DNA from 4 places in the Vibrio misgurnus genome. Region 1 is predicted to be linked to each of the others. Evidence: predicted binding sites of a transcription regulator. Region 1 holds the regulator's gene; each other region holds the start of a gene.
What was found. The regulator PurR, encoded in region 1, represses purine synthesis genes. The targets are predictions, from matches to a motif close to TNANGNAAACGTTTNCNTNA.
Positions count from the first base shown of each region.

Region 2: the regulator PurR is predicted to act here: its motif matches at 3,393-3,412, upstream of OOK74_RS04735 (inosine/guanosine kinase).
Region 3: the regulator PurR is predicted to act here: its motif matches at 3,844-3,863, upstream of OOK74_RS11855 (formate--tetrahydrofolate ligase).
Region 4: the regulator PurR is predicted to act here: its motif matches at 4,880-4,899, upstream of OOK74_RS03035 (NCS2 family permease).

Region 1 covers NZ_CP113241.1:1,406,231-1,414,544, forward strand. The annotation lists gene elyC (envelope biogenesis factor ElyC) at 1-632, shown strand, start outside; gene purR (HTH-type transcriptional repressor PurR) at 1,037-2,047, shown strand; cyclic di-GMP riboswitch class I at 2,206-2,291, shown strand; gene OOK74_RS06605 (TfoX/Sxy family DNA transformation protein) at 2,406-2,993, shown strand; gene OOK74_RS06610 (alpha/beta fold hydrolase) at 3,147-3,953, opposite strand; gene glgA (glycogen synthase GlgA) at 4,118-5,572, opposite strand; gene glgC (glucose-1-phosphate adenylyltransferase) at 5,574-6,791, opposite strand; gene topA (type I DNA topoisomerase) at 7,297-8,314, opposite strand, start outside.
Region 2 covers NZ_CP113241.1:978,694-987,007, forward strand. The annotation lists gene purB (adenylosuccinate lyase) at 42-1,412, opposite strand; gene hflD (high frequency lysogenization protein HflD) at 1,470-2,087, opposite strand; gene mnmA (tRNA 2-thiouridine(34) synthase MnmA) at 2,111-3,223, opposite strand; gene OOK74_RS04735 (inosine/guanosine kinase) at 3,488-4,792, shown strand; gene OOK74_RS04740 (H-NS family histone-like protein) at 4,856-5,272, opposite strand; lysine riboswitch at 5,688-5,870, shown strand; gene OOK74_RS04745 (Na+/H+ antiporter NhaC family protein) at 5,986-7,587, shown strand; His leader region at 7,777-7,914, shown strand; gene hisG (ATP phosphoribosyltransferase) at 7,965-8,314, shown strand, end outside.
Region 3 covers NZ_CP113242.1:100,268-108,581, forward strand. The annotation lists gene OOK74_RS11845 (ethanolamine ammonia-lyase subunit EutB) at 1-744, opposite strand, end outside; gene OOK74_RS11850 (helix-turn-helix domain-containing protein) at 943-1,965, shown strand; gene OOK74_RS11855 (formate--tetrahydrofolate ligase) at 2,066-3,814, opposite strand; gene mscL (large-conductance mechanosensitive channel protein MscL) at 4,297-4,707, opposite strand; gene yjjG (pyrimidine 5'-nucleotidase) at 4,992-5,666, shown strand; gene OOK74_RS11870 (glycosyl hydrolase family 18 protein) at 5,777-8,314, opposite strand, start outside.
Region 4 covers NZ_CP113241.1:640,695-649,008, forward strand. The annotation lists gene OOK74_RS03015 (sodium-dependent transporter) at 1-855, shown strand, start outside; gene rimK (30S ribosomal protein S6--L-glutamate ligase) at 984-1,889, opposite strand; gene OOK74_RS03025 (ATP-dependent zinc protease family protein) at 1,886-2,329, opposite strand; gene OOK74_RS03030 (aminoacyl-histidine dipeptidase) at 2,564-4,036, opposite strand; gene vcdP (small protein VcdP) at 4,497-4,586, shown strand; gene OOK74_RS03035 (NCS2 family permease) at 4,928-6,220, shown strand; gene gpt (xanthine phosphoribosyltransferase) at 6,256-6,720, shown strand; gene frsA (esterase FrsA) at 6,827-8,074, shown strand; gene crl (sigma factor-binding protein Crl) at 8,177-8,314, shown strand, end outside.

The sequences.
Region 1 (8,314 bases):
TAATGCCACTTGAGCGCGCTTACACCGCCTTTTTACCGGTCGAAGGCTCGCTCGATTACATAATGGTGCTCGGCAATGGTCATGTTGTGGATGATGATATACCACCGACCTCGGAACTCACTCGCGCGGCATTAATGCGCTTAAGTGAAGGTATTCGTATTTACCGCATGTACCCAGGTTCCAAATTAATTCTCTCCGGCTATGCCGGCGGCAGTGAAGTCAGCCACGCGCGGATGATGGCGCGAGTCGCCCTCGCGCTTGGCGTACCCAAATCCGATATTATTTTGCTGGAAACCGCCAAAGATACCTGGGAAGAAGCGCGCCAAGCAGCGGCATTTGTGCAGCAAAAGCGTATGGTATTAGTAACATCGGCCAGCCACATGAAACGCGCCATGCGCGAATTTCAATCAGCAGGTCTAACCCCGATTGCGGCACCGACCAATTACTTAGGTCATCTGAATATTATTCAGCCTTGGGACAAGTACATTCCAAAATCACGCTATCTTGAACAAACTGAGCTATTTTGGTACGAAAGCTTAGGGCTACTGTGGCAAACGCTACGCGATAGCGTGGTGGGTGATGCCAGTCCTGCACCTGAAACGAAACCGGTCAATGTCACGCTGGCCGATTAACCACCGGTTATGCCTTAGTCTGTTCGACTCGCAACAGCGATAGTGCACATTCGCTATCCTGTTGCGATTGCGGATTGATTTAAGGTACAAGGTCAATAAGCTATCACTGCTAGACCTATCAATTCAGAAATAAGTTACCGTTTGATGAATGAATTTGATTGCAGTTGCTGGCGGCGCAGTCTAAAATTCACCCGCAAATGATAAAACCAATATGATTGTAAACCGCTGTTTTTCGGCGGTTTTTGTATTTTATTACTTTAGGCATCATGATTGTTACGCCCAAGATACGTTATGTGTGGTGACTCGCACTCCAAGTATCATAGCTTGCTCAATCTCGCCTTACCTGCTGATTTAATTCACCAATAACATTCGCTGACATCAGCAGTCATCGATAGGAACACTCTATGGCTACGATAAAAGATGTGGCGCGCCTTGCTGGTGTGTCAACCACCACCGTTTCCCACGTGATCAACAAAACTCGCTTTGTGGCAGAAACCACCCAAGAAAAAGTGATGGAAGCGGTGCAACAACTTAACTACGCACCAAGTGCTGTGGCACGCAGTTTAAAGTGTAATACCACACGCACGATCGGCATGTTAGTGACTCAATCGACCAATCTCTTCTTCTCTGAAGTGATCGATGGGGTGGAAAGCTACTGTTACCGCCAAGGTTATACCTTGATCCTATGTAACACTGGCGGCATTTATGAAAAACAGCGAGATTACATTCGGATGCTCGCCGAAAAGCGGGTCGATGGTATTTTGGTGATGTGCTCTGATCTCACCCAAGAACTACAAGCCATGCTGGATGTGCATAAAGACATTCCGAAAGTGATCATGGACTGGGGGCCTGAAACTTCCAATGCGGATAAGATCATTGATAACTCAGAAGAAGGTGGCTATCTGGCGACCAAGTATCTGATTGAGCACGGACACCGCGACATTGCTTGCTTAAGTGGTCATTTCATCAAGGCGGCCTGCCAAGAGCGTATTCAAGGTTTTCGCCGCGCAATGGCAGAGGCCAATTTACCCATCAATCAAGATTGGATTTTAGAAGGCAACTTTGAGTGTGATACTGCGGTGCTAGCGGCCGATAAGATCATCGCGATGGATAAACGCCCCAGTGCTGTATTTTGCTTTAATGACACGATGGCGTTAGGTCTCATCAGTCGCTTACAGCAAAAAGGGATCCGCGTGCCAGAAGATATGTCGGTGATTGGCTACGACAATATTGAATTGGCCGAGTATTTCTCGCCGCCATTAACCACGGTGCACCAACCGAAACGCCGCGTAGGTAAAAATGCGTTCGAAATCTTACTGGAACGGATTAAAGATAAAGAGCATGAACGGCGAATTTTTGAAATGCATCCTGAAATTGTCGAACGGGATACCGTAAAAGACTTGACAAAATCCTAACTTACTTGAAAATTCACACCATCTATATTTGAAAGCTTGTCACATAAATCTGACAAACCTCATATAGAAAGAGTAGGATTAGTTCTGCGTATTCTCATAATTGAAACATTAAACTGTGAGAATGCGCTAAGAATGACTGATTTTTATCAGGAAGAATGTCACGCACAGGGCAAACCATTTGAAAGAGTGGGACGCAAAGCCTCCGGCCTAAACCAACAACTTGGTAGGTAGCGGGGTTGCCGATGGCAAAAATGCATACAGGCTGTTGACTGATTATTGACACCTTGGCTGCATGTTTTTGCTAATTTTCTCGGGCCTGATTTGGTGGCGTAGGTAACAATACTCCGAGACTAACAGCATGGATAAACCAGTATTAAAAGATTCAATGCGGCTCTTTGAGCAGCTAGGACGTGTGAAATCTCGTTCAATGTTTGGTGGCTTTGGTATTTTTGTCGACGATACAATGTTTGCACTTGTGGTCAACGATACGCTGCACATCCGTGCCGATGAAGCCTCGATTGAAAAATTCAAACAACAAGGTTATGCCCCATACGTTTACAAAAAACGTGGCTTCCCTGTCGTGACCAAGTATTACGCTCTGCCTGACAATTGCTGGAGTGATCCAGCCTCAATTCTAACTGAAGCTCATACCGCGCTTGATGTGGCTAAAGCAGAGCGTGAAACGCAAGCCCAAACCAAACCTGACCGTTTAAAAGATCTGCCTAACCTGCGTTTAGCGACCGAAAGAATGCTCAAGAAAGCCGGCATTGAAACGGTCGCCTCTCTCCAATCCAACGGCTCTGTCGCTGCCTATAAAGCCATTCAGCGTACTCATACTGCCGAGGTGAGCTTAGAGTTGCTGTGGGCCTTAGAAGGCGCAATTGAAGGTAAACACTGGTCGGTGATCCCACAGCAGCGCCGTGATGAGCTGTTAAGCCATCTCTAGATTAGTGTGATGATAACACTCACCGCGTCAAGCACAGAGTTCGCGACATAAATACCCAACCCGCGCCAATCATGGCGCGGGTTTTTTATTGCTCAATCACTCATCGGTATACCGGCCGCCGTTATCGTGATCAGCTAGGGCTAAATGCCGCGCTTAACGGATCTGACGCTGAATAAACTCGATTGAATGCTGATTGAACAGCTCCGGCTGCTCAACATTACACACATGCCCACAATTGGGGATCTCGTACAGCTCACTTTGTGTGTGCAGCGCCACCATCTCTTTAACCGGATGAATGAACATGTAATCTTTCTCACCCATCAGATATAAGGTGGGGATTGGCAATTCACGGTCACGGAAATAACGCATCAAAGGATTAACTTCAGCGGTTAAAGTGAACCAACGTTTAAACTCTTTTTGACACAGTTTTTGCGCTTCACGAATAAATAGATGACGTGACTCTTTTTGGCTACGCTGTGGCATCACAACGTAAGCAAACAGTCGATATAACCACATGTAAGGGATGATATGTTTGCTCCAATGCCCAAGCTTAACCAGCACTTGTGAACGAGTATTGAGCCGCGTGACTGCCCCACCCAGCACCATCGAGTTAACACGATGAGTGGCAAGCTCAGCCAGATTACGCACTATGATGGTACCGAGCGACATACCAACAAAATGCGCCGACTGAATTTTCAGGTGATCAAGCACGCGCAATACATCCAGTGTCACACTTTTGAAAGTGTAACGATTGGCAATCCAGCCTTTCAGTAAGGGATTCGATTTCCCGTGCCCACGCAAGTCAATCAACAATAAATTGAAATGCTGACGATAAGCTTTGATTTGCTTAAACCAGATCGCAGAGCTGCCCCCTGCGCCATGCACAAAAACCACCCACTCATGGCTGGTAGGATGGTGATACGTTTTATGAAATAGCACTTTTTCGGCAATCGTCGTCATTGGCACCTCTTTATAATGCAGGCCAAGACTAGCATAATCTGCGAGCTGGGCATCAGGCGAGTTGTAAGAAACTGTTGTCTCAGCATAAAAAACTAAAGCATTAAAAAATCAAGGCACTAAACAGTGCCTTGGAAGGTAGTACCTTGCGAGTTTTCCAATTTCAGTTAACCAAATCGCGCTAACTGATACATCTTGATATAGTCTTGAGCTGATACTTGCCAACTGAAGTTTTGCAGCATCGCACGTTGTTGCACTTTGCTCATCTCTGCTGGTTGCTGCAAATAAAACAGCAATGCCCGCTGCATAGTAATTAGCAAAGCTTCCGCTGTCGGCTCTTGATAACTAAAACCAGTCGCCTGCTCTGGGAATTTATCGTAATCGTTGACCGTATCTTTTAACCCACCGACTTCTCGTACAATCGGCAGCGTGCCATAAGCCATACTGTAGATCTGATTCAGTCCACAAGCCTCAAACTCTGAAGGCATTAAGAAAAAATCAGAGCCAGCTTCAACCCAGTGCGCTAAACGTTCACTATAAGTTTCAACAAAAGCCAATTGATCTCGATGTTGATGCGCCAACTTACTCAGCCGAGCGGCAACCTCTGGCTCGCCAGTCCCAACGATGACCACTTGGACACGGTTACGCAAAAAAGGCTCTAAAATGGGTAACAGGTAGTGAAAGCCCTTTTGGTGGGTAAGTCGACACACCATACCAAATAGAGGCACATCGCTCACCGGTAAATGCAGCTCAGCTTGTAAGGCTTGTTTACACAAAGCCTTACCTTGGCGCATTGAATCAGGATCTTCACTATAAGTTACCGGTAGATAGTGATCGTTACGAGGGTTCCATTCACGATAATCGCAACCATTGACTATGCCATGTAAATCGCGCGCTCGGCGTACAAAATCATCCACTAATCCATGCGCTCCCAGCGAAGTTAACAACTCAGAGGCATAATTGGGGCTAACCGCATTAATCTTATCCGCAAAGGCAATTCCGGCACGCAGCATGCTGACGTGGTCATAGCCATATTGTAAAAACTCCATTCCCGATAAATTTAACTCAGGAATAATTTCCAACTGATGATAAGAAAAAATCCCTTTGAACATGGCATTGTGTATTGTCAGCACACTTTTGACCCGCTCAAAAAAGGGGTCATAGCGATAACGGGTTTTCAGCAAGAACGGAACTAAGCCGGTATGCCAATCATTAGCGTGAATAATATCCGGCTGGATGCCTAACTTAGGCAATACATCCAAACACGCGGCACAGAAAAAACCAAACCGTTCACCGTTATCGGCGTACGCCTGATTACTCTCCGCATACAACGCTGGGCGGTCAAAATAAGCGGGACAATCGAATAAATAGACCGGGATACCTTCCACATCACATTTCAGCACTCGATATTGAGTATGCGGCCAATGGGTGAGCTCAGTGTCCAGCACCAGCTCTGCATCTTCCCGGCCCGGCACTGCGCGATAAGCAGGCAGCGCAATGGCCACCTGCTGATGTAACGCTTTCAACGCCTGTGGTAATGCTTTCGCGACATCGGCCAAGCCACCACTTTTTACCAGCCCCTGTACTTCTGAAACGGTAAACCAAACGTTGAGCTGTTCCATTCTAAAATCCTACCTTACTGCCTTTTTCAATCACCACTATCCCCTCATCGGAAACGTGGAAGCGTTTTCTATCCAATTCCAAATCTTCACCAATAATGGTTCCGGGGGCAATTTCGACATTCTTATCGATAATCGCGCGCTTAATCATACATCCCGCGCCAATTTTTACATCACCCAAGATCACCGATTCACTAATCAAAGAGCCAGCGGCTATATTACAGCGAAAGCCGAGTACCGATTTGTAAATCGTCGCACCTTGGATATAGCAACCTCCCGAAAGCAAGCTGTCGGTTACTTTATTTTTCTTCTCGTTGACATCCACCAAGGTGACAGGCGGTAGTGGTGGATAATAAGTATGCAATGGCCAATGACGGTTATACAAAGAGAAAGAGGGATCTTTGTCGAGCAGATCCATATGCGCTGACCAATAAGACTCAATGGTACCCACATCACGCCAATAGGCCGACCCTTTCTCCCCTTTAATTTTGTTGGTGGTAAAATCGTACACGTACACTTGTCCACACGGGAACATTTTAGGGATGATATCTTTACCAAAATCATGACTCGAATGGGGATCCTCGGCATCATCACGCAATTCTTTACTTAAGGTATCCGCTTCAAAGATGTAGTTGCCCATTGAAACCAATGCCCACTCAGGCTCGCCTGGGATCGATTTCGGCTGGCTAGGTTTTTCCTCAAAGCCGATCATTTTGCCATTTTGATCAACTTCAATCACGCCAAACTGAGATGCTTGGCTGATTGGCATGCGCAGTGCGGAGACCGTCAGCTCAGCCCCCATCCGACGATGAAAATCGAGCATTTGGCGAATATCCATTTTGTAGATATGGTCTGAGCCAAAAATACAAACTTGATCCGGTGACACAATTTCCACAAAACGTAAGTTCTGATAAATCGCATCCGCCGTTCCTTCGTACCAACGTTTACCATCACGCATCTGCGCAGGAATAATATCGATAAAACGATCGGTGATCCCAGAGAGGTTCCAGCCTTTTTTCATATGAATGTAAAGAGATTGCGATTTAAACTGAGTTAATACATAAATCCGCATTAAATCCGCATTTACAAAATTGTTTAATGCAAAGTCAATTAAGCGATAGCTACCACCAAAAGGAACTGCCGGTTTGGTACGGGTTTCTGTCAACGGTTTCAACCGTGACCCTTCACCGCCCGCCAAAATCATGCCTAATACTCCAGCCATATGCCATTCTCCATTTTTATATTATTTACCGCACCACAAAATAATCTTTACTTTGGGGGGATGGTGCGGAGCTCCATGCTAACCAACTGTCAGTTAATCAGTACAACTATCAAGATATTGAACAACAATGCAATCGGTTGATTATAAGTTATCGAATTTATCGCCGAATACCAATCAATTTTTAATCATTTGCGTACTAAAAATGAGCAATAGCAACGATAAAAATCAAATTGAAAAATCTTTCACATTTGGGAGACCAAGCGTTGCGCAAAGTAACGCGATAACAGGTTAAATAACCTCAAATTGAGTCGTGTCTTTTATAGTAAGGAGCCGTTGCGTGTAAGACTAAATCTTAAGTCACACTCCCGTAAGTTAATTGCAAAAAGGTTAACGAAATGTGAACAACAACGAAGTAAATTAGCGGTGAGAATCAAAAACGAAGCAAGGCAGCTAAGCTGCCTTGTAATTAGAAAGAAAATATCTGTTAAATTTTTACAATTTAAAACTATTTGGAATTTTTACGCTTATCGGTAACCAACCATTTACCATCTTGGTAGACAGCCAACCAACCGGAGGGTTTACCATCCGTTTCAGTACGCACATAGTGCTCTTTCTCTTTACGGGAGAAACGCACGACCGCAGCTAAACCATCAGGATCATGAGTTGGAGCCGTGGTTAGATACTGATACTTTTCGGGTAAACGTTCAGCAAAACGTTTGAGCTCTTCGACTAATGGAGCGCGTGTTTCACGCGATTTCGGGAAATTGCTCGCGGCCAAAAATAGACCAGATGCGCCATCACGTAGCACAAAATAGGCATCCGAGTTAGCACATGGCAATTCAGGGAAATGCACCGGATCTTCTTTTGGTGGTGCCACTTCACCATTTTTCAGAATCTTGCGCGTATTTTTACACGTTTCGTTAGTACAACCCATGTACTTACCAAAACGACCATTTTTCAACACCATGTCTGAGCTGCACTTATCGCACTCAACCATTGGCCCTTCATAGCCTTTAACTTTGAACTCACCTTGCTCAACGATAAAACCTTCACAGTTGGGGTTGTTACCACAAACGTGCAGCTTACGCTTATCGTCAATCAGATAGCCATCCATCGCGGTTTCACAAATTGGGCAACGTTTTTTGGCACGCAGTGCCGCCGTTTCAACATCTTCTTCTAAGACATTGATAATACCCTCTTCATCACCCAAGTTGATGGTGGTTTTACAACGTTCTTTGGGCGGTAATGCATAACCTGAGCAACCTAAAAACACCCCTGTCGATGCAGTTCGGATCCCCATTGGCCGCGCACAGGTCGGGCACAAGATATTGGTCATCACAATATGATTCGGTTTCATACCACCGACATTTTCATCTTGCTCGGCCGTGGTTAAATCGCGACTGAAATCAGCAAAAAACTCATCCAATACCGCGGTCCAATTGACATCACCTTCGGCAATCTGGTCGAGTTTTTCTTCCATCCGCGCAGTAAAATCGTAGTTCATCAAATCATCAAAGCTTTCG
Region 2 (8,314 bases), 430 kb from region 1:
TCGCGGCTCCCCTTGGTCATTTGTTTTCTCTGGTATTCAGATCACAGCTGATCGGTCATTTCAATCGCATAGCCAATGTAGCTGGCTGGAGTCATCGCTTGCAGACGCGCTTTTTCTTCAGCAGGGAGTGCTAAACCATCGATAAATTGACGCATCGCTTCGCCATCGACTCGCTTGCCACGAGTCAGCTCTTTCAGCTTCTCATAAGGCTTTTCAATGCCATAGCGGCGCATCACGGTTTGAATTGGCTCGGCCAGAACTTCCCAGTTGTGATCAAGCTCTGCCAATAGCGCAGCGCGGTTCACTTCCAGTTTGCTGATGCCTTTTAGGGTTGAGGTGTACGCGATAATGGCATAACCGACACCGACACCTAGGTTACGCAGTACGGTAGAGTCAGTCAGGTCACGCTGCCAACGAGAGATTGGCAGTTTTTGCGCTAAATGGGTAAATACCGCATTGGCGAGTCCCAAGTTGCCTTCTGAGTTTTCAAAATCAATCGGGTTGACTTTGTGTGGCATGGTTGAAGAGCCAATTTCACCTGCAATGGTTCTTTGTTTGAAGTGGCCTAAGGCAATGTAACCCCAAATATCACGATCAAAATCGATTAAGATGGTATTAAAACGGCCCACCGCTTCAAACAGTTCGGCAATATAATCATGTGGCTCAATTTGCGTGGTGTACGGATTCCAATCTACCCCTAGTGATTGGGTGATAAACTGTTCGCTGAATTGGTGCCAATCTACCGCTGGGTAAGCAGAAAGGTGTGCGTTGTAGTTACCCACTGCGCCATTGATTTTAGCCAGAATTTCTACATTAGCGATCTGCTTGTATTGGCGCTCCATACGGTAAGCCACGTTGGCCATCTCTTTACCCATGGTCGAAGGCGATGCCGGTTGCCCGTGAGTGCGAGAAAGCAGTGGAATGTCGCGGTACTCTTCGGCCAGTTTGCGAATCGCATCAATCACGTTGCGAATTTCTGGTAGGATCACGGTATCACGCGCTTCTTTAAGCATTAACGCGTGCGATGTGTTGTTAATATCTTCTGAAGTACAAGCAAAATGGATGAACTCATTGACCGCATGCAGCTCAGGCATTGCTGCCACTTTCTCTTTCAGGAAGTATTCCACCGCTTTCACATCGTGGTTGGTGGTGCGTTCAATCTCTTTGATACGCAGTGCATCCGTCTCACTGAAATTGGCGGCAATCGCATCAAGGAATTGGTTAGCTTCGGCACTGAATGCAGGCACTTCTGCGATTTCGGCAGTGGCAGCAAGTTTTTGTAACCAGCGGATTTCTACGATAGTGCGGTACTTGAGGAGACCAAATTCACTGAAGATACTGCGTAACGCAATCGTTTTACTTCCGTAGCGGCCATCGACCGGTGAAACAGCAGTCAATGCTGACAGTTCCATGTTCTTCTCCTGAATAGTGAGTTAAAGGTGTGAGTAATTCGAATAGGGGGTCATCACTTAGATTCGCGCTAACAAAATCTGCGCCTGTTCGATCATTTTTTTGCGACCAAAAATCAGGTGACGACGACGTCCACCAACCTGACGCCACAATACTGCGCAGCGGATCCCTGATAACAGTAGCGCACGTACTTTGTGCTGGTTAGTGGTGAGCTGTAACACCGATGGGGTGCCGGTGACTTGAATGCGCGGCCCGATCGGGCTTATTACATCGAGATAAATGCTGGCAAGGTTACTGATCATCTGATCATCAAATAAGTCAAAATGCTCAAGCTGACGCTCGATCATTTGAATGCGGTCACCCAGTTGGTTCATCGTATCGCGACGGCCACTTAACTTACGTTCAAGTGCCATCAGGCTGATCAAATAACGCGTAATTTCGCTACCTGCGGGCGTGCTATCAATACCTTTGACGAGACACGCCAAGCCGAGTTTGAGTTGATGTTCATGGCCGAACACGGCCAGAGTATTACTTGGGTTAGTGCAGGTAATAGCTTTTAGCGAAGTTGCAAACGCATCAGGATCACAATGGCCATTTTTGGCGATCTGTTGAACCAATGTCACTGCTTGGCACAGGCCAGCAAAAGCGAGGGTACGATCGTAAATTGCGTTAGCCACGTAAATCTCCTAAAAATTGACTATCAAATGCGCTGTTCAATAATACCGCCACCAAGGCAGACATCATCTTGATAAAATACCGCCGATTGTCCCGGAGTGACCGCCACTTGTGGTTGGTCAAACATCACTTTTATCTGATCATCACTGAGTGGGATAATGGTGCAAGCAATGTCGGTTTGGCGATAACGCGTTTTGACGCTGCAACGCAGTGGCTCGGTGATCGGCATGCGGTTAACCCAATGCAGTTGCGAAGCAATCAAACCCTGCGATTGCAATAGTGGATGATCGGCACCTTGTACCGCAATCAATACATTGCGCTTGAGATCTTTGTCTGCCACATACCATGGCTGCTCACTACACTCTTTCATTCCACCAATATGCAGACCTTTACGCTGTCCGAGCGTGTGATACATCAAACCTTGATGTTCGCCAATCACTTTACCTTCCGGAGTCTCAATTTTACCTGGTTGAGCCGGTAAATAGCGAGCTAAGAAGTCGGTAAACTTGCGCTCACCGATAAAACAGATCCCAGTCGAATCTTTCTTTTTCGCGGTGATCAGCCCTTGTTCTTCGGCAATGCGGCGTACTTCCGGTTTTTCCAGATCGCCGACAGGGAACAGGCTGCGCGCTACCTGCTCATGACTGAGTGTATAAAGGAAGTAACTTTGATCTTTATTGCTGTCTAAGCCGCGCAGCATTTGTGGTTTTTCACCTGCAGACGGGAAGGTGCGTCGCACATAGTGGCCCATCGCGATGTAATCGGCATCAAGCACTTCATCAGCAAATTCTAAGAAGGCTTTAAATTTGATCTCTTTATTGCACAGAATATCTGGGTTAGGAGTACGGCCTGCTTTATATTCGGCCAAGAAGTACTCAAACACGTTATCCCAATATTCGGCTGCAAAGTTAATGGTATGCAGTGGAATGTTGAGCTTATCGCACACCGCCTGAGCATCGGCTAAATCTTCTGCTGCAGTGCAATATTCTTCGTTATCGTCTTCTTCCCAGTTTTTCATAAACAGGCCTTCCACTTGGTAACCCTGCTGTTTGAGAAGATAGGCTGAAACAGAGGAATCAACCCCTCCAGACATACCGACAATCACTTTTTTTTGGCTGTTTGCGTGCTCTACAGACATCACTTATCTACCACTCAATTAACTTGGAGCAAGATTCTAACAGAAAGAATTTTTCGAGGACAGATCCGCGACCGCAATCACACTTCACTGGCATTGGTTACAATGCTACTAACTCATTGAATCTCTTGTGCTACCAGTGCTATTGAAAAGTTTTCAAATAAAAACCACACGGAGCAAACGTTTGCTATTTTTTCCTCAGTTGCTGCACTACCAGCAGCACGGTAGAATCGGCGCTCTTTTTCTCCTTGACCTCAAGTAACCTTTATGAAATTTCCTGGCCAACGCAAATCTAAGCATTATTTTCCAGTTCATGCGCGTGACCCTTTGGTCATTCAAGCGCAAGAAAATAAGAAGATGACGCGCACGCATATTATCGGTATTGATCAAACTCTGGTGGATATTGAGGCCAAGGTTGATTCAGCTCTGATCGAGCGTTATGGCTTGAGTAAAGGGCATTCATTAGTGATTGATGATCAGACGGCAGAAGCGCTGTATAACGAATTAAAACATCATGGTTTAATTACTAATGAGTATGCGGGTGGTACCATCGGCAATACGCTACATAACTACTCTGTATTGGCTGATGATCGTTCGACGTTACTTGGGGTAATGAGCCAGGATATTAAAATTGGCAGTTATGGCTATCGTTATTTGTGCAACACTTCTAGTCGTGTGGATCTTAACTATTTACAAGGTGTTGATGGTGCTATCGGTCGCTGTTTTGCGTTGATCACCGAAGAGGGTGAACGCACTTTCGCGATCAGCGAAGGGCAAATGAACCAATTACGCCCAGAAAATATTCCAGAAAAAATATTTGCCAGTGCCTCCGCTTTAGTGATTACTGCTTATTTAGTGCGCTGTAAATCTGGCGATCCGATGCCAGAGGCGACCATGCGTGCCATTGAGTATGCAAAAAAACATGATGTGCCAGTGGTATTAACTTTAGGTACAAAATTTGTAATTCAAGATGATCCACAATTTTGGCAAGAATTTTTACGTGAACATGTCACTGTAGTGGCGATGAACGAGGACGAGGCTTTAGCACTCACCGGTGAAAGTGATCCGCTAGCCGCTTCAGATAAGGCCTTGGATTGGGTCGATTTAGTGCTGTGTACGGCTGGGCCTGTGGGTTTATTTATGGCCGGATACACGGAAGATTCCGCGAAACGTCAAACCTCGTTACCATTATTACCGGGTTCAGTGGCAGAATTTAACCGCTATGAATTTAGTCGCCCAGTGCGTAAAGAGAGTTGTATCAATCCTATTCGGGTTTATTCGCACATTTCGCCGTATATGGGTGGACCAGAGAAGATAAAAAATACTAATGGTGCTGGAGATGCAGCATTATCAGCTTTATTACACGATATGGCGGCCAATAAATATCATAAAGAAAATGTGCCTAACTCGAGCAAGCATCAACATGAATTTTTGACTTATTCTTCTTTTTCTCAGGTGTGTAAATATTCTAACCGTGCGAGTTATGAAGTATTGGCACAACATTCTCCTCGTTTATCGCGCGGGCTTCCTGAGCGTGAAGATAGCCTCGAAGAGGCGTATTGGGAACGATAATAAAAAAGGCTCCATTTCGGAGCCTTTTTTATAACTAAATGCTTTGGAATAGTTACTTTGCAATTAAATAGCAAAAACGTCCAAAGATTTACCCGCATCGAGTGCTTTTTGAATCGCTAAAGGTGTGCGACCTTGGCCTGTCCAAGTTTTCTCTTCACCATTAGTGTCGATATACTTGTATTTAGCAGGACGAGGTGCGCGTTTGCCTTTGCTGCTTTTGGCTTTCATTTTGGTTTCGCCAGACAGCGCAGAAATAAGCGCTTCTAGGTCAATGCCATCTTTTGCCATTTGTTCTGCAATCGCTGCTAATTTCGCATCTTGCTCAGCACGAGCTGCCATTTCTTCCGCTTCAGCTTCTTTACGCTCTTGAACGACGGTCGTTAATTTATCTAACGCTTCTTCAAGTTGCTCAAAAGTTAGCTCGCGTGCATAAGCACGTAGGCTACGAATATTTAATAAAGTCTTAGTGATTTCCGACATTACCATTTCCTGTTCACAAATTGGATACGAGTTAATATTAAACCTAGCTTATTATTCTGACAAGTTATTCGCTGTAAATAATAATTCAAAATAGTAAGAAAGTAAAAATATAAAAATTATTGAGTAAAAGAAGGTAAAGAACCGTCGTCGCTGTGATTTGTTGATCATCGATTATGCATATAAACATGGTTGCCTGATACTTATCACACCAGTAAATAATATATATGCGATATATCCAGCCTCCGGTTTTTTTTATGAAACGAGTCTCTAATAAGTGATTGATTTGCGAGCCGTAACACGAATTTTTCCACGCGAAAGCTAGTTGCATTGCGATTTTTGTTCAGTAAAATAACCACTACCTAATGCGAAAAGCATCTTTGAATGAGCCAAATGAATGGGTCTGATAAGATGGGGGTTTCGCCGTAGAGGCGCGATTACGAAGAGTATCCACAATTGGGGTGATGCCAATCAATGGTGGAGAAAGGCGTTGTCGCCGAAGTCAACTTGCCGATCACAGCAGTTGGCTGGGGTTGCATCAAATAGGTGTAACACTGCCATAGTCTATATTTTTGTTAAACTATGGAGCGCTACTGTAGGGTTGGGTGAAGTGTTCGCTTCCCTTTCGCTTAGTTCAACATAAATTAAGTGGACATGAAGTCGCTTAATTTGTCTGCAGTAGATCTCTAACCATTTTTTACTGGTTTAGGAAGATCATGAATTTAATCGATTTTGCTTCTTCGCCACTCTCTGTTTTACCACCACTGGTAGCATTGAGTCTGGCTATTATTACTCGTCGCGTACTCCTGTCACTCGGAGTGGGTATTTTCTTAGGTGCTTTACTGTTAGCGGATTATGCGCTCGGCCAATCAGCACAATATATTGCGACTCGAGTCGGCAGTGTATTTATCGAAGATGGTGCGATTAATGCGTGGAATATGAGCATTGTTGGCTTTTTACTGCTGCTGGGCATGATGACCGCTTTATTGACCCTGTCGGGCGGGACGCATGCTTTTGCTCAGTGGGCTCAAGTTCGAGTAAAAAGTAAACGCGGCTCTCAATTATTGGCGGCATTTTTAGGCGTATTCATTTTTGTGGATGACTACTTTAATAGCCTCGCGGTGGGGTCAATTTCTCGCCCAGTGACGGACCGTTTCTACGTTTCTCGCGCCAAATTAGCTTATATCCTAGACTCTACTGCCGCGCCGATGTGTGTTGTGATGCCCGCCTCAAGTTGGGGTGCTTACATTATGACCATTATTGGCGGTATTTTGGTGGCGCACGGGATCGAAGAGTATTCTGCGTTAGGTGCCTATCTACGTTTAGTACCGATGAACTTCTATGCGATCTTTGCGTTGCTGATGGTATTTGTTGTGGTGTGGTTCAAAATCGACGTTGGCCAGATGCGCAAACATGAAATTGCAGCCTCTCAAGGACGGGGATTTGATGAAGATCCGAGTACCGATGCGCCATCGGCTCATCAACTTAATGAAGAGCTCGATATTGAACAAAGCCCGCGTGGCAGTGTATTAGATCTGGTATTGCCGATTGTGTTTTTAGTAGTGGCGACGATCAGTGCCATGATTTGGACTGGCGCGAGCGCGTTAACTGAAAGTGGCAAACCATTTGATATTTTTGGTGCTTTTGAAAATACCGATGTAGGTACCTCACTGGTTTATGGTGGCCTAGTCGGTTTGGCGATGGCGTTTATTACTGTACTACGTCAAAAGCTGCCAGTTAAGCAAGTGGCCAATACCTTGTGGATCGGCGCAAAATCGATGTTTGGTGCGATTTTGATCCTCATCTTTGCATGGACGATTGGTTCGGTGATTGGTGATATGAAAACCGGTACTTATCTCTCTTCATTGGTGCAAGGCAACATTCAACCTTACTGGTTACCGGTGATTCTGTTTGTTCTGTCTGGTGCGATGGCATTCTCGACCGGAACATCATGGGGCACATTTGGTATTATGCTGCCGATTGCGGGTGATATGGCTGGTGCAACCGATGTGGCCTTAATGCTACCGATGTTGGGTGCGGTATTAGCCGGATCGGTATTTGGTGATCACTGCTCGCCGATTTCAGATACGACCATTTTGTCATCGACGGGTGCACGCTGTCACCATATCGATCACGTTGCTACTCAGTTGCCTTACGCATTAGCGGTGGCTTTAGTTTCTGCGATTGGTTATGTGGTACTCGGTATCTTCGCTTCATTGTGGTTGGCGTTAGCGGCGGCATCGGTCAGCTTTGTGTTGATCTGCTTAGTTCTTACTGTACTCTCGAAAACCAAATTGAGTAAGCAAGTGTCGGTATAATCGACTTAATTCGCTTGTGTTACGAGGAGGTCGGTGGACCTCCTTTTTTGTACATAAAAAACGTACTATTAAAAAATAACCAGAAAAGTATCAATTTGTGGTTGAAAAAACGACTCAGCTTAGTTAGTGTGAATGCAGTTCTCAAACAGATAGAAAATCACTAAGTATGCGTAATTTCGTAATGAACATTCATCATCACCATCATCCCTAAGCTGTCTTTCGGGGAGATGTACGCATACCCGGGGGACTGGAATCTCCCGGAGTTGAAATCAGAGCTACAGCAAGATTCTAACCCTCGGGAGACTAAACTCCCGAGGGTTTTTGTTTTACGCTTTGAAAAAACAAATAAATTCAACAAATTGCCAAGGAAGCATGTTATGCAAACACAACGACTGAGAATTGCGTTACAGAAAAAAGGACGCTTGAGCCAAGAGTGTCAAGAACTGCTGAAAAAATGCGGTGTGAAATTTAACATCATGGGTGAGCGCTTAGTGGTTCATTCACTGAATATGCCGATTGATCTGTTACTCGTTCGTGATGATGACATTCCTGGATTAATCATGGATGGGGTAGTGGATTTAGGATTTGTGGGCGAAAACGTATTAGAAGAAACGCGCTTAGACCGCCTTGCGCTTAATCAACCGCATCAATTTATCACCTTACGGCGCATGGATTTTGGTGGCTGTCGTCTTTCGATTGCGATTGAAAAAGATGCCGACTACCGTAC
Region 3 (8,314 bases), on a different replicon from region 1:
TTGGAATACTAGATCGACCGGAGCGCCTTTTTCGATCGCCTCTATTGTGTTAGTGACATGAGTTAGCACGCACGATTGGGTCGGGATCTCGTAATACTGAATCACGTCATCCATTAATTTCATAAGTTTTATTGCCTGACTTACGCTGTCGGTCGCAGGGTTGATCCCAATCACCGCATCGCCGTTGCCGTACATCAAACCATCAAAAATGGATGCCGCAATTCCACTCATATCATCGGTTGGGTGATTAGGTTGCAGACGCGTCGATAAGCGTCCCGGTAAGCCGATAGAATTACGAAATGCTGTCAATACCTGACATTTTTTTGCTACTAAGATCAGATCTTGATTACGCATGATCTTACTAACTGCTGCGGCCATCTCTGGTGTAATACCAGCACAAACTCTTGTCAGTTCTACCTGTGTGGTGGTCTCTTGCAAAAGCCAATTACGAAAGTCGCCAACGGTTAGGTGGGCAATTTCCAGAAATGCACTGGCGTTATGTTCATCAATAATTAAGCGGGTAATTTCATCTTGTTCATAAGGGATCAATGCTTCATTCAGGAAGGTTTTCAGCGGCAGTTCAGCAAGTAGCATTTGTGCGATCACTCGCTCTTCCGCCGATGTTGCCGCGACACCTGCAAGTTGATCGCCAGAACGCAGTGGCGATGCTTTTGCCATCACTTCTTTTAGGCTAGCAAACTGATAAATATGACTGCCTAACTGGTATCGGTAGCGTGAACTCATGATGCCTCTCTACAGTAGTATTCTTGGTTCAGTTGCACTTAGGCCTGAACATTGCAATTTGGATTACGGAATCAACCAAAAAAGTTTGCGAAAACTGTTCCGTATCTATGACGGAAATAGGCAAAACAAAATAAATAAATAAAAACAATTGGATATGTTTTTCGTTGTTTAATGCTGGTGCAAAATGGGGAGATGAATTTGTCTCAGTTGCTTTATGAAGGGAATTCATGTGCACCAATCAGGTGCAAACAATACAGTTTTGATGTTAACCAACAAGCACACAGCTTGACGGCTTGGGAGCAAAAATATGATCAGCATAGTGCGGGGCAATTTTATGGGTATCTGGATGAGATTCAGTTGCCCGGTTTGCACTTGTTCGAGGAGTACACCAGCCATGCGGTGCAGCAAGAATGTTGTCTCAAGCCTAATGCAGTATGGATTGGTTTCTCAATGGGTAGCTCACGCCCGAAAGTGAATGGTTTGCACGCTGCCGCTCATCAATTGATGATTCGTCCGGCACAGCAACAGTTTGAGCTGGTGACACCTGCAGATTTTCATATTTTTGGTATTGTGATTGACCATGACCTACTCCTCAATCAATTACCAAGTAGCGATAGTGCGCAGTGGGAGAGGGCAACCCTGATTGGAAATGATCAGCCTGAATACGGATGCTGGTCGCTGATCCGTTTGATCCGAGATGTGCTGAATTCGCAGTCGATGTTTGGTCAAAAGCTATTAGAACAGGGGGGGGCGCAAGGACATTTACAAGCTATGTTAAGGCAAGCGGTGCTTGAGCGGCTGGGGGCTTTTCAAGCCTCTGCTGAGCGTGAACCTCGTAGCCATCATTCTCGACGTCAGGCGCTACAGCGACTTTATAAATACATCAAGCAGAGTGGTGATTATCCGCTGAGTATTTCGCAAATGTGTACTATCGCGTGCGTTAGTCAGCGAACACTGCAATATTGTTTTGAACAAGAATTAGGGGTTAGCCCTGTAAGTTTTGTGCGTGACGGTCGTTTAAATGCAGTGCGTCGGGTGTTATTGGCTCAATCAGAAGCTTGTGCGATTAGCGATGTGGCGCTCAGTTTTGGTTTTTATCACCTTGGGACGTTTAATTACTACTACAAGCGGCTATTTGGAGAAACACCTAGTCAGACGCGTGAGCGCGCAGAGAGGTATCAATCTGCTGCTGTAGTCAAACCATGGGGCATGACAGTTTAAGGTATCATACGAGATATTGTTTTTCTCAAGCAGCCATGCCCAGAGGGCATGGCATCATATATACAAGTTAGTGTGCATAGTCAGTCGGCGTGCGGGTGGATTAACTCAAACCGACAATATTGCCATCGAGATCGAGATCCAGCGCCATAAAGGCGGGCTTTTCTGGCAATCCCGGCATGGTCATTACATTGCCACACAATGCGTAGATAAATTCTGCCCCTGCACATAAGCGCAGTTCTCGGATCGGTACTATAAAATCGCGAGGTGCACCTTTGATCTGTGGCTCGGTCGAGATGGACAGTGGGGTTTTGGCTAAGCAGACGGCCAGTTTGTCAAACCCTTGTGCTTGCAGCTGGGCTAATTGTTGCGCTGCTTTATCGCTGAGAGCAATCTTGGCCGCGCCATAGCCTTTGCTGGCAACCGCTTTAAGTTTTTCATCCAATGGCATCGCGGCATCATACAACGGAGTAAATGACATGGGTGTTTGGCACTGTTCAACCACTTTTTCGGCTAGCAAGCGAGTACCTTCGCCGCCGAGAGCAAATCCTTCGGAAATTGCCACTGAGACATGATTGGGTAGCGCGGTAATCCATTGTTCTAACTGTTGCAACTCTTGCGCGCAATCTTGTGGGAAGCGGTTGATGGCTACCACGGCAGGGACACCATATTGACTAACGTTATCAATATGCCATTTAAGATTGGCAAAGCCGGCCTGTAATGCCGCGCTATCTGGGCGGAATAGTGAATCTGGCAGCGCTTGACCGGGACGTAAATCGTACAGGCCAGAGTTGGCTTTCAGCCCGCGCAGGGTAGCGACAATCACTGCGCAATCTGGATGTTTACCCGAAGCTTTCGCCTTAATATTACAAGCTTTTTCAAAGCCCATATCTGAGCCAAAGCCGCCTTCGGTGACGGTATAATCCGCCAAGCGAGTGGCGATTTCATCAGCAATGATCGATGAGTTGCCATGGGCAATATTGGCAAACGGGCCGGCGTGGATCAGGGTTGGTACCCCTTCTAAAGTTTGCATCAACGTGGGTTCAATCGCTTCTTTCATGCTGACAGCCATCGCACCTGCCACTTGTAAATCTTCCGTGGTGATAGGTTGATTATCGAGATCATAAGCCAGTACCACGTTGCCGATCCGACGGCGTAAATCGCGCAGATCGGAGGCAAGAGCCAGAATCGCCATTAATTCTGATGCGGCAGAAATATCAAAGCCATCTTCACGCTCAAACCCGTTAATGGTTTTGCCGGTTTCGTTACGTCCGACAGTGACCATGCGTAGAGCTCGATCGTTATGATCCATCACTCGTTTCCATACCACCCGATGTGGGTCGATACGCAGCGCTTGCATGCCGGTGCGCTGCTCAAAATCTTGATAACCGAGGCGCTGCTCATGGTAAATTCGCGCATCAAGCGCGGCGGCGGCTAGGTTGTGCGCCGCCGTTACCGCATGAATATCGCCGGTTAAATGTAAATTGAGCTCTTCCATTGGGGCAACTTGGGAATAACCACCGCCCGCCGCGCCACCTTTGACGCCAAAAATAGGGCCCATCGACGGCTGGCGAATACAGGTCATCACTGAGTGATTAAGCTTCGCTAGCCCTTGGGCCAAGCCAATCGTGGTGACGGTTTTGCCTTCACCCAGTGGGGTAGGGGTAATTGCGGTGACCAAAATCAGTTTGCCTTGCGGTTGGTTGGCTAATCGTTGTAGACAGCGCAGTGATACTTTGGCTTTATATCGACCGTGGCTTTGGTATTCTTCGGCCAATAAACCGGCTTGGTTGGCGATGCTATCGATTGGTGCTAGTGATGTTGCGCGGCAAATTTCAATATCTGGCAGCATAAAACCCTCATCGGAAGTGGTTATTGTGGTGAGGCAAACGTTTGCGCGCAGATCATAACGATAAAATATGGCTTGTAAAGGGGATTGTGCAGCCAAATCTGCGTGTGAGAGGGATTGTAAAGGATTGCTGATTTTGATCAATTGCAGCACGTGTTTTTCGCGCATTTTTAAGATGTTAGGTAAGCAGCGTGGTGGGTACGCGGCAAGATGAGCCTGATGTTTATTCCCTACTTGAAGCTGCAGTGATGTTGGCTAGGTTGGTTCACCCCAGTCAGATAGTTTGTCTATGCTCATGGGAACTCACTCACTTGCCGCCTACCTGCAACGCCAAGTGGTTTGGGTATAGTGAGCAATAAAAATAGCGTTGACGATCAACGTCGACGCTATTTTTGCAAGTCGGCGAGTGGGATAAATTAAGCGAGCCACAGAAATAATCGAATTTGTTTCTGGGTTGGCTTGGATCCTACCGGTGAAAAACGAGTTTATTTATCTTGCTGTGCTTTTAATAAATCACGGATTTCGGAGAGTAGTTGCTGATCTGGGGTCGGCGCTGGTGCAGCTTTGGGGGCCTCTTCTTCCTTACGTTTCAAACTATTGATCGCTTTTAGCCCCATGAAAATCGCAAACGCAATAATGGTAAAGTCGACCACGGTTTGAATAAATTTACCGTAGGCAATGACCACCGCCGGTGCATCACCTTGGGCCGCGAGCAGTACCATACTGAGGTCGCTAAAATTCACCCCACCTAAAATAATACCAATCGGCGGCATAATAATATCGGCCACAAACGATGAGACGATTTTGCCAAATGCAGCACCAATAATGATACCCACTGCCATATCAATCACATTGCCGCGCGATGCAAACGCTTTGAACTCTTTGAGTAAGCTCATGAGATTCCCTCCAAACTTGAATGAGATGTTAATATTAGGATGCAACGCGATCAGGAAAACCGAGTGGTTTTGTGCTGTCTGTTACCTTATCAAGCTTAGAAGTGCTTCAAGATTCTTGCCATTTGATAGTGAAAATTTTTTGTAAATCAACTGTTAATCTTAAGTGAGGCAACCATCTCACTTATGGTTGATCATTTGATGCGATGGCGCACCCGTATTCATTCTAGCTAAAAAACACTACACTGGCGGCGACTACACTGGCGGCAAAGAGTTGGGAGAGCCTTATGCAGTACGATTGGATTTTATTTGATGCCGATGACACCTTGTTTGATTTTGATGCGTTTAAAGGGATGCAACTGATGTTTGCCCGTAAAGGTGTGCAGTTTACTGAGCTGGACTTTCAGCAATACCAAGCGGTCAATCAGCCGTTGTGGGTCGAATACCAAAACGGCGAGATCACCGCCGACCAGCTTAAAGAGACCCGTTTTGCCAGCTGGGCCGCTAAGCTAGAGACAACCACCGCAGAACTTAACCGCGCATTTTTACAAGCGATGGCCGATATTTGCACTTTACTGCCCGGAGCGATGGAACTGATGCAAGCGCTGCAGGGTAAGACTCGCTTGGGCATTATTACCAACGGCTTTACTGAGCTACAAGCGGTGCGCTTAAGCAAAACTGGCATGAGTCACTTTTTTGAGCACATTGTGATTTCCGAGCAAGTTGGGGTCGCCAAACCGGATGCCGGGATTTTTGCCCATGCTTTGCATCAAATGGGCAATCCGGATAAAAAGCGTGTTTTGATGGTAGGGGATAATCCGCATTCAGATATTTTAGGTGGTTTGAATTTTGGTATTGAGACTTGCTGGTTGAATGTACATCAGCAGCCTAAACCGGAAGGGATTGTGCCGCATTATGAAGTTGCTTCGCTCGATGAGCTGAGAAAGATTTTGTTGGCTTAACCAGATCTGGGTGAGGTTGATAGTCAGTATGTTAAAGCAATGGTCATAAAAGAGGAGCGCATTTTGCGCTCCTTAATCTGTGACTGCATCTGTAGCTGTGACGCGGTCAATTAATTACATGATGCTTGACCAATGTTGACCCATACATCGGCAGTGCCTGGTTCATCACCTTGTGTCCACCATTTTGCTTGCCAACGCGAGCCATTATGGTTGGTTTGATCGGTGCCGCTATAAGCAATACCCGCCGACCATGGTAACTCAACGTTAGACACGAGTTGCCATGCTTCATTGCTCGGTGTCGGCTCAGAGCCTTGTACCCACCATTTGGCGGTGTAAACTAAACCATTGTGACTAATCGTTTCGTTGGTATACACAGTCGATGCATTCCATGCTGGATAGTTACCGGCATTAGGATCGGTCACTGCGCATTGGTCGTCGCCGGTTCCGCCATCTTCAATATTTTTCACCTGCACTTGAGTGGCCGCCGTAGCTGACGCTTCACCATCATTCACGGTAACTTCAATTGTGAATTGAGTATCGGCATCGACCTCTGGTGCGCTAAGGGTTACTGAACTTTCATGACCACCATCCAGTAGCACAAACTCACTTGGAATACTCCATGTGTAAGCTAGGGTGTCGCCATCAGCATCATACGCGTTGGCAGTCAGGGTAAACTGCGCTTGCTCATTGACATAAGTGACAGGAGATAGCGTCACGGTTGGCGCTTGATTACTCGCCGCAGCTTGGTTGGTGATCACCACGCTGTCAGTCGAGGAGGCCCCTTTCGGATCCGTTACGCTAAGGGTAAAGGTGTACGCCTGATCGATCTCTGTGGCAGGAACCTCAATGCTGGCTTGCGCGGTATGATTATTAGAGATGGTCAGTGGATTACCGCCGGTTTGTGCCCAATGGAAAGTCAGCGTTTCACCTTCAGGATCGCTAGACTGTGAACCATCTAATGTAACAGTGATTGGACCGGTAACCGTTTTATCCGCGCCGGCACGAGCAATTGGTGCTCGGTTTTCTGGTTCAGTTGAACCATCACCATGGCCTAAACCTTCATGCATGGCATTGAGTAAATCACCATTATCTGCATCCATCTCCCAGTGGAAGATACCGCCCATACCTTGCTGCATCACATATTGAGCTTTGGCTTTGATTGAGCGTGGATCATCGTAGGTGATCAAATCACCGGTTGAGGCTTTAAACAGGTACGGCGCTTCAGCCGCTTGGTCATAACCGTATTCAAATCCTTGACTTGCACCGTGGTTATTGACGATATCGCGATAATCCACCACGCCATTTTCCCAAGTGCCTTTAATTGGGCCAGTCGCAACGCCAGTAAATGGATTACCATTGGTGTAGTTGTGTACACCGGTCCAACCACGTCCATAAGCGGCTGCGCCAATCACCAGTTTTTCCGCTGGAACACCTTGTTCTAGTAACAGCTCGACACCGCGCGAAGCGTAGTATTTGGATGCCGATTCGGCGCTGTTGACGCTAGACTGATGTAGTCCGGTTTGATGGTTTAATACGCTGTTATCCCAAGCTCCATAGAAGTCGTAAGACATCATATAGATGTTATCAAGGTATTTAGCCGCTTCAGCATAATCAACCACTGCCAGCTTATCGTAACCGACGTTAATCGCTGAAGTGAGCTCATAGTAGCGGCCATTTTTGCTGCCCAGCTCATCAAGCATGGTACGTAACTCTTTAAGAATTGTTACATACAGCTCACCATCGCGCTCTTTATCGCCAAGATTTGGGTTAGCACCGCCACCGCCTGGGAATTCGAAGTCAATATCGACCCCATCGAAAAATTTCCAAGTTTCGAGGTATTCACGGACTGAGGCAACGAAGGTATGTCGTTTCGCATCGTCGTGCATCAGGAAGAACGGATCAGACAGCGTCCAACCGCCAATCGATGGCAGAATTTTTAGATCGGGATTGGCTTTTTTCGCCGCCATCATTTGTCCAAAGTTGCCTTTGTAGGGAGCAGACCAACCTTCAACACCAAGTTGTGGTTTTTGAATTGCTGCCCATGGGTCGTGGATTGCCACTTTAAAATCGTCACGGCCAGCACAGGCGCTTTGCAGTGCTTGGAAAGATCCATCGATAGTTTTGAGCGAGTCATTGATGCCATCGCCGCCACAGATTGGCACAAAACCGTAAAGAATGCGGTTTAGGTTAGCGGTCGGTACTTTATCCATCGGATAATTACGGCCATAAACTCCCCACTCAACAAAGTAGGTACCGACAATTTTGCCCGATTGATTCTGGTATGGTTGGTTGTTTTCAGTCCAAATGGTCGACATGGGTTCTAAATGGCTGCCATCGGTATCGGCAATGGTGAGCAACTGGGTCTCTGAGCGACTGGTGCCGTCTTGGTTTTCCAGCTCCACCGCCATATTATAGCGGCCACCTTTACTCATTTTAAACACCGCTCGGTTGGCGGAGGCTGCACCTTCCCAAACCACTTGATCATCGAGCAAAATCCGCGCGGTTTGCGCTGCATCGCCAGACCATACATCCCAAGTGACTTCAATGCTGATCTCATCATGTACCGCTTTAACCAGCTTTTCATAAGCGACTTGCGATTGATCAACTTCGACTAGTGCGTAAGTGTAATCGCCCCAGCCTAAGGTTGG
Region 4 (8,314 bases), 770 kb from region 1:
GGTATTGAACGTTGGTCAACCCGTTTGATGCCGGCACTATTTGTGCTGTTTGCCGTGCTGTTTGTGTACATCATGACTCAGCAAGGTGCGATGGAAGGTTTGCAGCACTATTTGATTCCTGATTTTGACAAAGTGTGGGATCGCAAACTGATCTTAGCCGCGATGGGACAAGGCTTCTTCTCGTTAACCATTGGTGGCTGCTCGATGTTGATCTATGGCTCTTATTTGAGTAAGCAGGAAAACCTGCCCAAAATGGCCATGAGTGTGACTTTGGTGGATACTGCGATCGCTTTTATTGCTGGTCTTGTGGTGTTACCAGCAATGTTTGTGGCGATGAATAAAGGGGTTGAAATTTACGCTGCCGATGGCTCATTACTGAGCTCTGACACCTTAGTTTTTACCGTATTACCTTTGATGTTTGATAGCTTAGGTACCCTAGGTCAGATTTTTGCGATGGTGTTTTTCTTGCTGTTGACCATTGCCGCACTGACCTCTTCCATCTCAATGTTGGAGTGTCCAGTGGCTCTAGTCGGAGAGCGTTTTAATACGCGCCGTACGCCGACCAGTTGGGCCTTGGGTGGTTTGATTGCGCTGGTCAGTGTGGTGATCGTGTATAACTTTGGCGCACTGTTTGGCTTAGTCGCGATGTTTGCCACGCAATATCTGCAACCGACCGCGGCGTTGATGTTCTGTCTATTTGGTGGCTGGGTATGGCATCGTGATAGCAAAATGCAAGAGCTGCAAGCGGGTTTCCCTGAGCTGAAACAGAGCCTGTTTGGTAAAATTTGGCCTTGGTATGTGAAATTTGTCTGCCCAATTCTGGTCGCCACGGTGATTTGGGCTTCTTTTGGCTAAATATGTTGAGTGGATAAGTGTGCGGTTGGCGGGTTTGACTGGTGAGCCGCCCACTGAGCAAGATTGGAGTGTAGAGTGGGGAAACGTGCTTTCCCCACCATCAACTGGCGTGCTATCGGTAATTGTCGCTAGCCTCGGCCGCGAGTTTTAGTACTTTTGCTGGCGGCATTTTTCTCAATGAATTCGACGATCATTCCTGCGATATCTTTACCGGTTGCCGCTTCAATCCCTTCTAAGCCCGGTGAGGAGTTCACTTCCATTACCAGTGGTCCACGAGCTGAACGCAGTAAATCGACTCCGGCGACATTTAGCCCCATAATTTTGGCGGCATCAATCGCGGTTTTACGCTCTTGAGGGGTAATTTTGACCAATGACGCGGTACCTCCGCGGTGTAGATTGGAGCGAAACTCGCCATCAGCACCTTGGCGTTTCATCGCGGCAATCACTTTTCCACCGATCACAAAGCAGCGAATATCGGCACCGCCCGCTTCTTTAATGTACTCTTGCACCATAATATTGGCCTTGAGTCCCATAAAAGCCTCAATCACACTTTCGGCTGCGGTACGGGTTTCGGCTAACACCACACCAATGCCTTGCGTGCCTTCCAATAGTTTGATCACCACCGGTGCGCCGCCCACCATATCCAGTAAGTCTTTTACATCGTCAGGTTTGCTAGCAAAACCGGTGATCGGCATGCCAATGCCTCGGCGAGATAACAACTGCATCGAGCGTAATTTGTCGCGCGAGCGGGTGATGGCCACGGATTCATTGGCCGGATATACCCCCATCATTTCGAATTGGCGCAGTACCGCAGTACCGTAGAAGGTGACCGAGGCACCAATGCGCGGAATAATGGCATCAAAGCCGGCTAATTCTTCGCCCCGGTAATGAATTTCCGGTTTATCCGAATTGATATTCATATAACAGCGTAAAGCGTCAATCACGCGAACTTCATGGCCCCGCTGTTGGCATGCTTCAATCAAACGCTTGGTGGAATACAGTGCAGCGTTACGTGACAGAATACCAATTTTCATTTATTCGGTTCCTCGAAAGGGATTAAAAACGATTGTGTCGGATCAACGATGATTCGATGATGCATAGCGGTGCGGCCTAACAACATCCGAAATGCCATATTTTCCCGGTTGGTTAAGGTGATCTCAATTGGCCATGTTTGGCCTCCAAAACTTACCTCGGTACGGATCACATAGCGTTGTTCTTGGTGACCGCCAGAATCGCGCACACTGCGTTGATCAATCACCTCGGCTTCACATACATTGACCAGTTCAACATTATTCTGCATTGGGTGGATCCAAAAACGCACCCATGGCATCGATCCTTTGTCGAAGCGCTCGATTTTGAACGCGTGCAAGCAAGACGTTCGGGCTCCGGTATCAATTTTGGCTTTAATCCGTGCAATACCTAACCCCGGAAGGCTGAGTTCTTCACGCCATCCGACCAGCATTTTTTGTTTCATTGCAATGTCATTCGTTGGAGAAATGCAGATACTGCCAAGGACCAGCAGTAACCTCTAAACAACCTGCATTTGGCAAGTTATCGCTTGAAGAGAGTCTGGTGAATAACTCTGGGAAATTCAAGGGGGCGAACTCTAGCAGCTAACCTTAAATTCAAGCTAATGAATTTAATTTTCCTTCTCGATAAAAAACTTTGATAAAAACTCGCCGAGTGGTGGGGCTCGGCGAGTTTACGATTAAGCTTTAAGTGGAATTTTGCTCAATAAGGCAACCATTTGTTGCCAGAAGAGATCAACGCTAGCGATATTCACTTTCTCATCCGGTGAATGTGGGTATTTGATGGTTGGACCGAACGACAGCATATCCATATCAGGATACGGTTTTTTGAATAGCCCGCACTCAAGGCCAGCGTGGATCACCATGATATTTGGCTTATGGCCGTAAATGTCGTCATACATATCACGGAAAATACCCATGATTTCTGAATCTGCATCCGGTTTCCAACCTGGGTAAGCTCCGGAAAACTCTAGCTTAGCCTCGGCCAGTTGAGCGATAGAACTCAGCATACTTTCCACTTGCTGACGGCCTGAGTCGATTAACGAGCGGATCAAACAGAGCACTTTAATCGATGAGGCTTCAGTGGTGATCACTCCCAAATTGAGAGAGGTTTCCACTACACCGGGAATCTCATCACTCATGCGGATCACCCCATTAGGGCAGGCATTGAGTGCGGCAATTAAGCGTTGCTGGGTGTGAGTGGTTAGCGCTGGCTGGTGAAGTGGTTTACTTTCAAGCAAAGTGACGAGACTGGTTTCAACCTTGCCCAATTCCGCGTTGAGTTGCTCAGTGTAGGCGCGGAACAAGGTTTCTAATTCGCTGACCCGATTTTCTGGCAGTGCAACAGTGACAAAAGCTTCACGCGGGATTGCGTTACGCAGACTACCACCCCGCAATTCGACCAGACGCAGCTCTAACTGTTGCGCATATCCCGCTAAAAAGCGCGCCATCAGTTTATTGGCATTACCACGCCCAGTGTGAATATCACAACCGGAATGACCGCCTTTTAACCCTTTTACGATCAGTTGGAGGCCTACATAGCCGGCAGGAATCGCTTCACGTTCAATTGGGAAAGAGAATTCGGCGTTCACACCGCCCGCACAACCCATATAGACTTCGCCCTCTTGCTCAGAATCCGTGTTGAGCAAAATATCGCCTTCTAACCAGTTGGCTTGCAAGCCAAATGCGCCGGTCATTCCCGCTTCTTCATCAATCGTGAGTAGTACTTCAATCGGGCCGTGCGCAATATCCTTTGCAGCCAATACCGCAAGGCAAGAGGCCATCCCGATACCGTTATCAGCGCCTAAAGTGGTGCCTTTCGCTGTGACCCATTCGCCATCAATATAAGGCTGGATCGGATCTTGGTTGAAATCATGCTCGGTGTCTTCATTTTTCTGCGGCACCATATCAATATGCGCTTGCAGCACCACGCCTTTACGATTTTCCATACCTGCGGTGGCCGGTTTTTTTATTAATACGTTACCGGTTTCATCACGCTGTACCGTTAAACCTTGCTGGGTGGCCCACTTGATAATGTATTGAGCTAACGCTTCTTCGTGTTTTGAGGGGTGGGCAATGGCACAAATAGACGCGAAAAAAGGCCAAATAGGATTGGATGATAGTTGGCCGATCTCGGTTTGAAACTCAGACATGCATGACTCCTTTATAGTAATTTCCCGAATGTTTTCTGACCTGTGTTGAGCGATGGTCAAAAATGGGCTTGCAGGCTAGAACTTTTGCGCCACAGCATAGCACTGCACTGAGCCTTGGTGTAGGTGCAAGCGGAGATAAACCCCGTGTTTACCTGTTTATGATTCATTTTTTGCAATTAACGGCAGGTTGTTTGATGGGTAACTAGTGCATCTTTATGCATTAAAATAGAGTGTTAATTTCATAAATCTGTAATTTAATTACCTTAATGACTTGATGGAGATCAATAATTACAGCTTTTGTGATTTTAACCCCCATTTTTGTTGTAATTAAATTTCTTGGTGCTATATTTATGTACAACTTCGCTAGCGAAGAGTAAATGCTCAAAGGATGAGTCCGAGTTATCGCCTCCATGGAACCGAGAAATCAACGAGACAATTTTTGATTTTAATGGTGATAGTAATGAATAAAGGTTTATCGTCAGTAATGTTCTGGAATCAACACTCTGTATATACCAGTGACTTTGCATACCCTTGTAGTTTTGGCTATTGAGTCGTTTCGGCGACAGAGGTGTGATGCTCGCATCTCGAACAGGTTTTGTTCACCCCTAAATTAGAATTTATTGGCAACCACGTTTGGTTGATATGATTCACCGCCACCTCCTCTGAGGTGGCGTTTTTTTATTCGAAAATCCCCGTTTGATGTTGATCGCACTCTTTTGTGCAGTGCTGTGATTGGCTTTATCTTTGGCTTGAACTTTACCTATTTCGCTTAGAAAACCCGCGTATCAGCAGAATTGTGTGTGGAATTTGTGAGTTGATAACTCTATAATCGCCGCCAATCGTTTACGCAACCGTTTACTTTTTCACCTTTTACCTTTAAAGGATTCGAACATGCTGGAGAAGCTTTTTAAACTCAGTGAATATCGCACCAACGTGCGTACTGAAGTCCTAGCTGGGGTCACCACTTTCCTGACCATGGCCTACATTATTTTTGTTAACCCAGCAATTTTGTCGGATGCCGGCATGGATCGCGGTGCGGTATTTGTCGCGACCTGTTTAGCTGCGGCAATTGGCTGCTTTATCATGGGCTTTGTGGCCAATTACCCGATCGCACAAGCTCCAGGTATGGGGCTGAATGCTTTCTTTACTTACGGTGTTGTGTTGGGTATGGGTTACACTTGGCAGGTGGCTTTGGCTGCGGTGTTCTGCTCTGGTGTGCTGTTCATCCTATTGAGCTTATTCAAAATTCGTGAGTGGATTATCAACTCGATTCCTCATTCATTGCGAACTGGTATTTCGGCCGGTATTGGTCTGTTCTTAGCGTTCATTGCGTTAAAAAATGCTGGGATTGTGGTGGATAACCCAGCCACACTCGTTTCTCTAGGTGACATCACCTCATTAAATGCAGTACTGGCTTCGATTGGCTTCTTTTTGACGATTGGACTGGTCTATCGCGGTGTGAAAGGGGCGGTCATGATCGCTATTTTAGCGATTACTGGACTTGGTTTAGTGCTCGGTGATGTGCAATGGGGTGGAGTTATGTCCACGCCACCAAGTCTTGCACCGACTTTTATGGAACTGGATTTCTCTTCTGTTTTTGAATTAGGCATGATTTCTGTCGTTTTTGCCTTCTTGTTTGTGGATCTGTTTGATACTGCTGGCACCTTGGTGGGAGTGGCAACCAAAGCCGATCTGCTTGACAAAGATGGCAAAATTCCACGTTTGAACCGTGCGCTGTTAGCGGATTCCACCGCGACATCGGTTGGGGCATTGCTTGGCACCTCGAACACCACCTCTTATGTGGAAAGTGTTTCAGGGGTTGCGGTTGGCGGTCGTACGGGGTTAACCGCCGTGGTGGTTGGCATTTTATTCTTGCTTGCATTATTCTTCTCGCCACTTGCGGGTATGATCCCAGCGTATGCCACTGCCGGGGCGCTGTTCTATGTTGCTATTCTGATGATGTCAGGCTTAGTGAGCATTGATTGGCGCGATCTAACCGAAGCGGCGCCGACCGTGGTCACCTGTTTGGTTATGCCGTTGACTTTCTCGATTGCGGAAGGTATTTCACTGGGCTTTATTGCTTATGCGGCGATCAAACTCTTCAGTGGTCAAGGGCGCAGCGTATCTCTCAGCGTATGGGTAATGGCCGCCATTTTTGTCATTAAATACATACTGGCTGTATAACAAAACGTTATAAAAATTCAATTTAGGTTTATCACATGAGCAAAAAATTCGTTATCACTTGGGATAATATGCAGCATTACTGCCGTGAACTTGCACAGCGTCAAATGCCAGCAGAACAATGGAAAGGGATCTTGGGCGTTAGCCGTGGTGGTTTGGTTCCTGCCGCTATTCTGGCTCGTGAATTGGGGATCCGCTATGTCGATACCGTGTGTATCTCTAGCTATGATCACGATCACCAGCGGGATATGACTATCCTTAAAGCTCCAGAGCATGATGGCGAAGGATTCCTCATCGTGGATGACTTGGTGGATAGCGGTGATACTGCACGTAAAATTCGTGAAATGTACCCTAAAGCCAAATTTGTCACTGTGTGTGCCAAGCCTGCCGGTAAAGATCTGGTCGATGAATACGTAGTGGATATTCCGCAAGATACTTGGATTGAGCAGCCTTGGGACATGGTATTGTCCTATGTTGAACCGGTGAATCGTAAGCAAAAATAGTCTTTTTGTGTAGAATGCTAAAATGACCCTTTCAAGGGTCATTTTTTTTGACTAATGTTAGCCAACTTTAGCCCAACTTAGCGCAACGTCAGTATCGAGGCTTATCATGTCACCAGCGATCAGTAAAAATCTGTCAGAGACTCTGTTTCAAAACCACAAACAAGCCAAAGAGACCTCAGCTCTTACCCAGTATATGCCGAGCAGTTTAGAGCTGTTGCAGGCGCAGCGTGAGCAATCTGCTCATGCTTGGTATCGTAATTTGCGTCGCTTACAGTGGGCTTGGCAAGGGGTTGATCCGGTTGAGCAAGAACAAATTTTGGCGCGAATTGCGTCATCTCAGCATTCACGGACTCATGATCAATGGCTAGACACTGTGATGGGCTATTGCAGTGGAAATTGGACTTATGAGTGGACGCGAGTTGGCATGCAGTATCAGAAACAAGCCGCTGAGTGCCAAGGTGATGATGCAGCGGAGCAGATGTTTGCTGCTGCGCTGCATTACAGCATTGCAGGCTACCCTTATCTGCGTAATGACAATCTTGCTTTGCAAGCACAGGTGTTGGCAAACAACGCCTATCAAGCCGCGGCTGAGTTAACCAGTCATGTGGTCAAGCGTTTAGAGTTTACTTACCAAAATAAAAAAATCGCTGGCTATTTGCATCTGCGCAATACCGACTCACCTAAACCCGTGGTGTTAGTCAGTGCCGGTTTAGACAGTTTGCAAACCGATATGTGGCGTCTATTTCGAGACTATTTAGTCAAGCGCGATATTGCCATGCTAACTATTGATATGCCTTCGCTGGGCAGCAGTTCACATTGGGCGTTGAGCGAGGATTCTTGCTGTTTGCACCAAGCGGTATTGAATCAATTAGCGGAATTACCTTGGGTCGACCATTTCCGCGTTGGGCTGATTGGCTTTCGGTTTGGTGGTAATGCCATGGCACGTCTGGCTTTTCTGGAAGCGGAGAAGGTAAAAGCGTGTGTCACGTTTGGCGCACCAATCCACGATATTTTCACCTCGCCGAATAAATTGGCAAGCATGCCAAAAATGTATTTGGATGTCTTAGCATCGCGCTTAGGTAAAAATGTGGTTGATATACCAAGTCTGGCAGGGCAATTGATGGCTTGGTCCCTTAAAGTTCAAGGGTTTATGTCTGGACGCAGAACTAAAACGCCGATATTGGCCCTTAGTTTAGAAGGCGACCCGATATCACCTTATTCCGACAATCAATTGCTGGCACTGTTTAGCCAAGGTGGGCAAGCTAAGAAAGTAAAAACTAAAACCATTTCACAGGGATATGAGCAATCCCTCGATTTAGCAATAAACTGGCTAGAAGATCAACTTTGCCAGTGACATTTGCCGAAAATTCATCAAGAGTAAGCTTTCAATCGCGAAGATTTGTTCGTCTAATCAATCAATAAACTGGATTTTGATTGTTGCTTATGGATATCAACTATGTCTGAGATGACCCCGAAAATAACCCACTATCGCCTACGTACCGCTTTAAAGGCGATAGGTCCCTATTTGCGTGAAGGCGAGTGTAGCGAGCAGCGCTACTTATTTGATTGCTTAGCGGTCTGTGTCAATGACAAG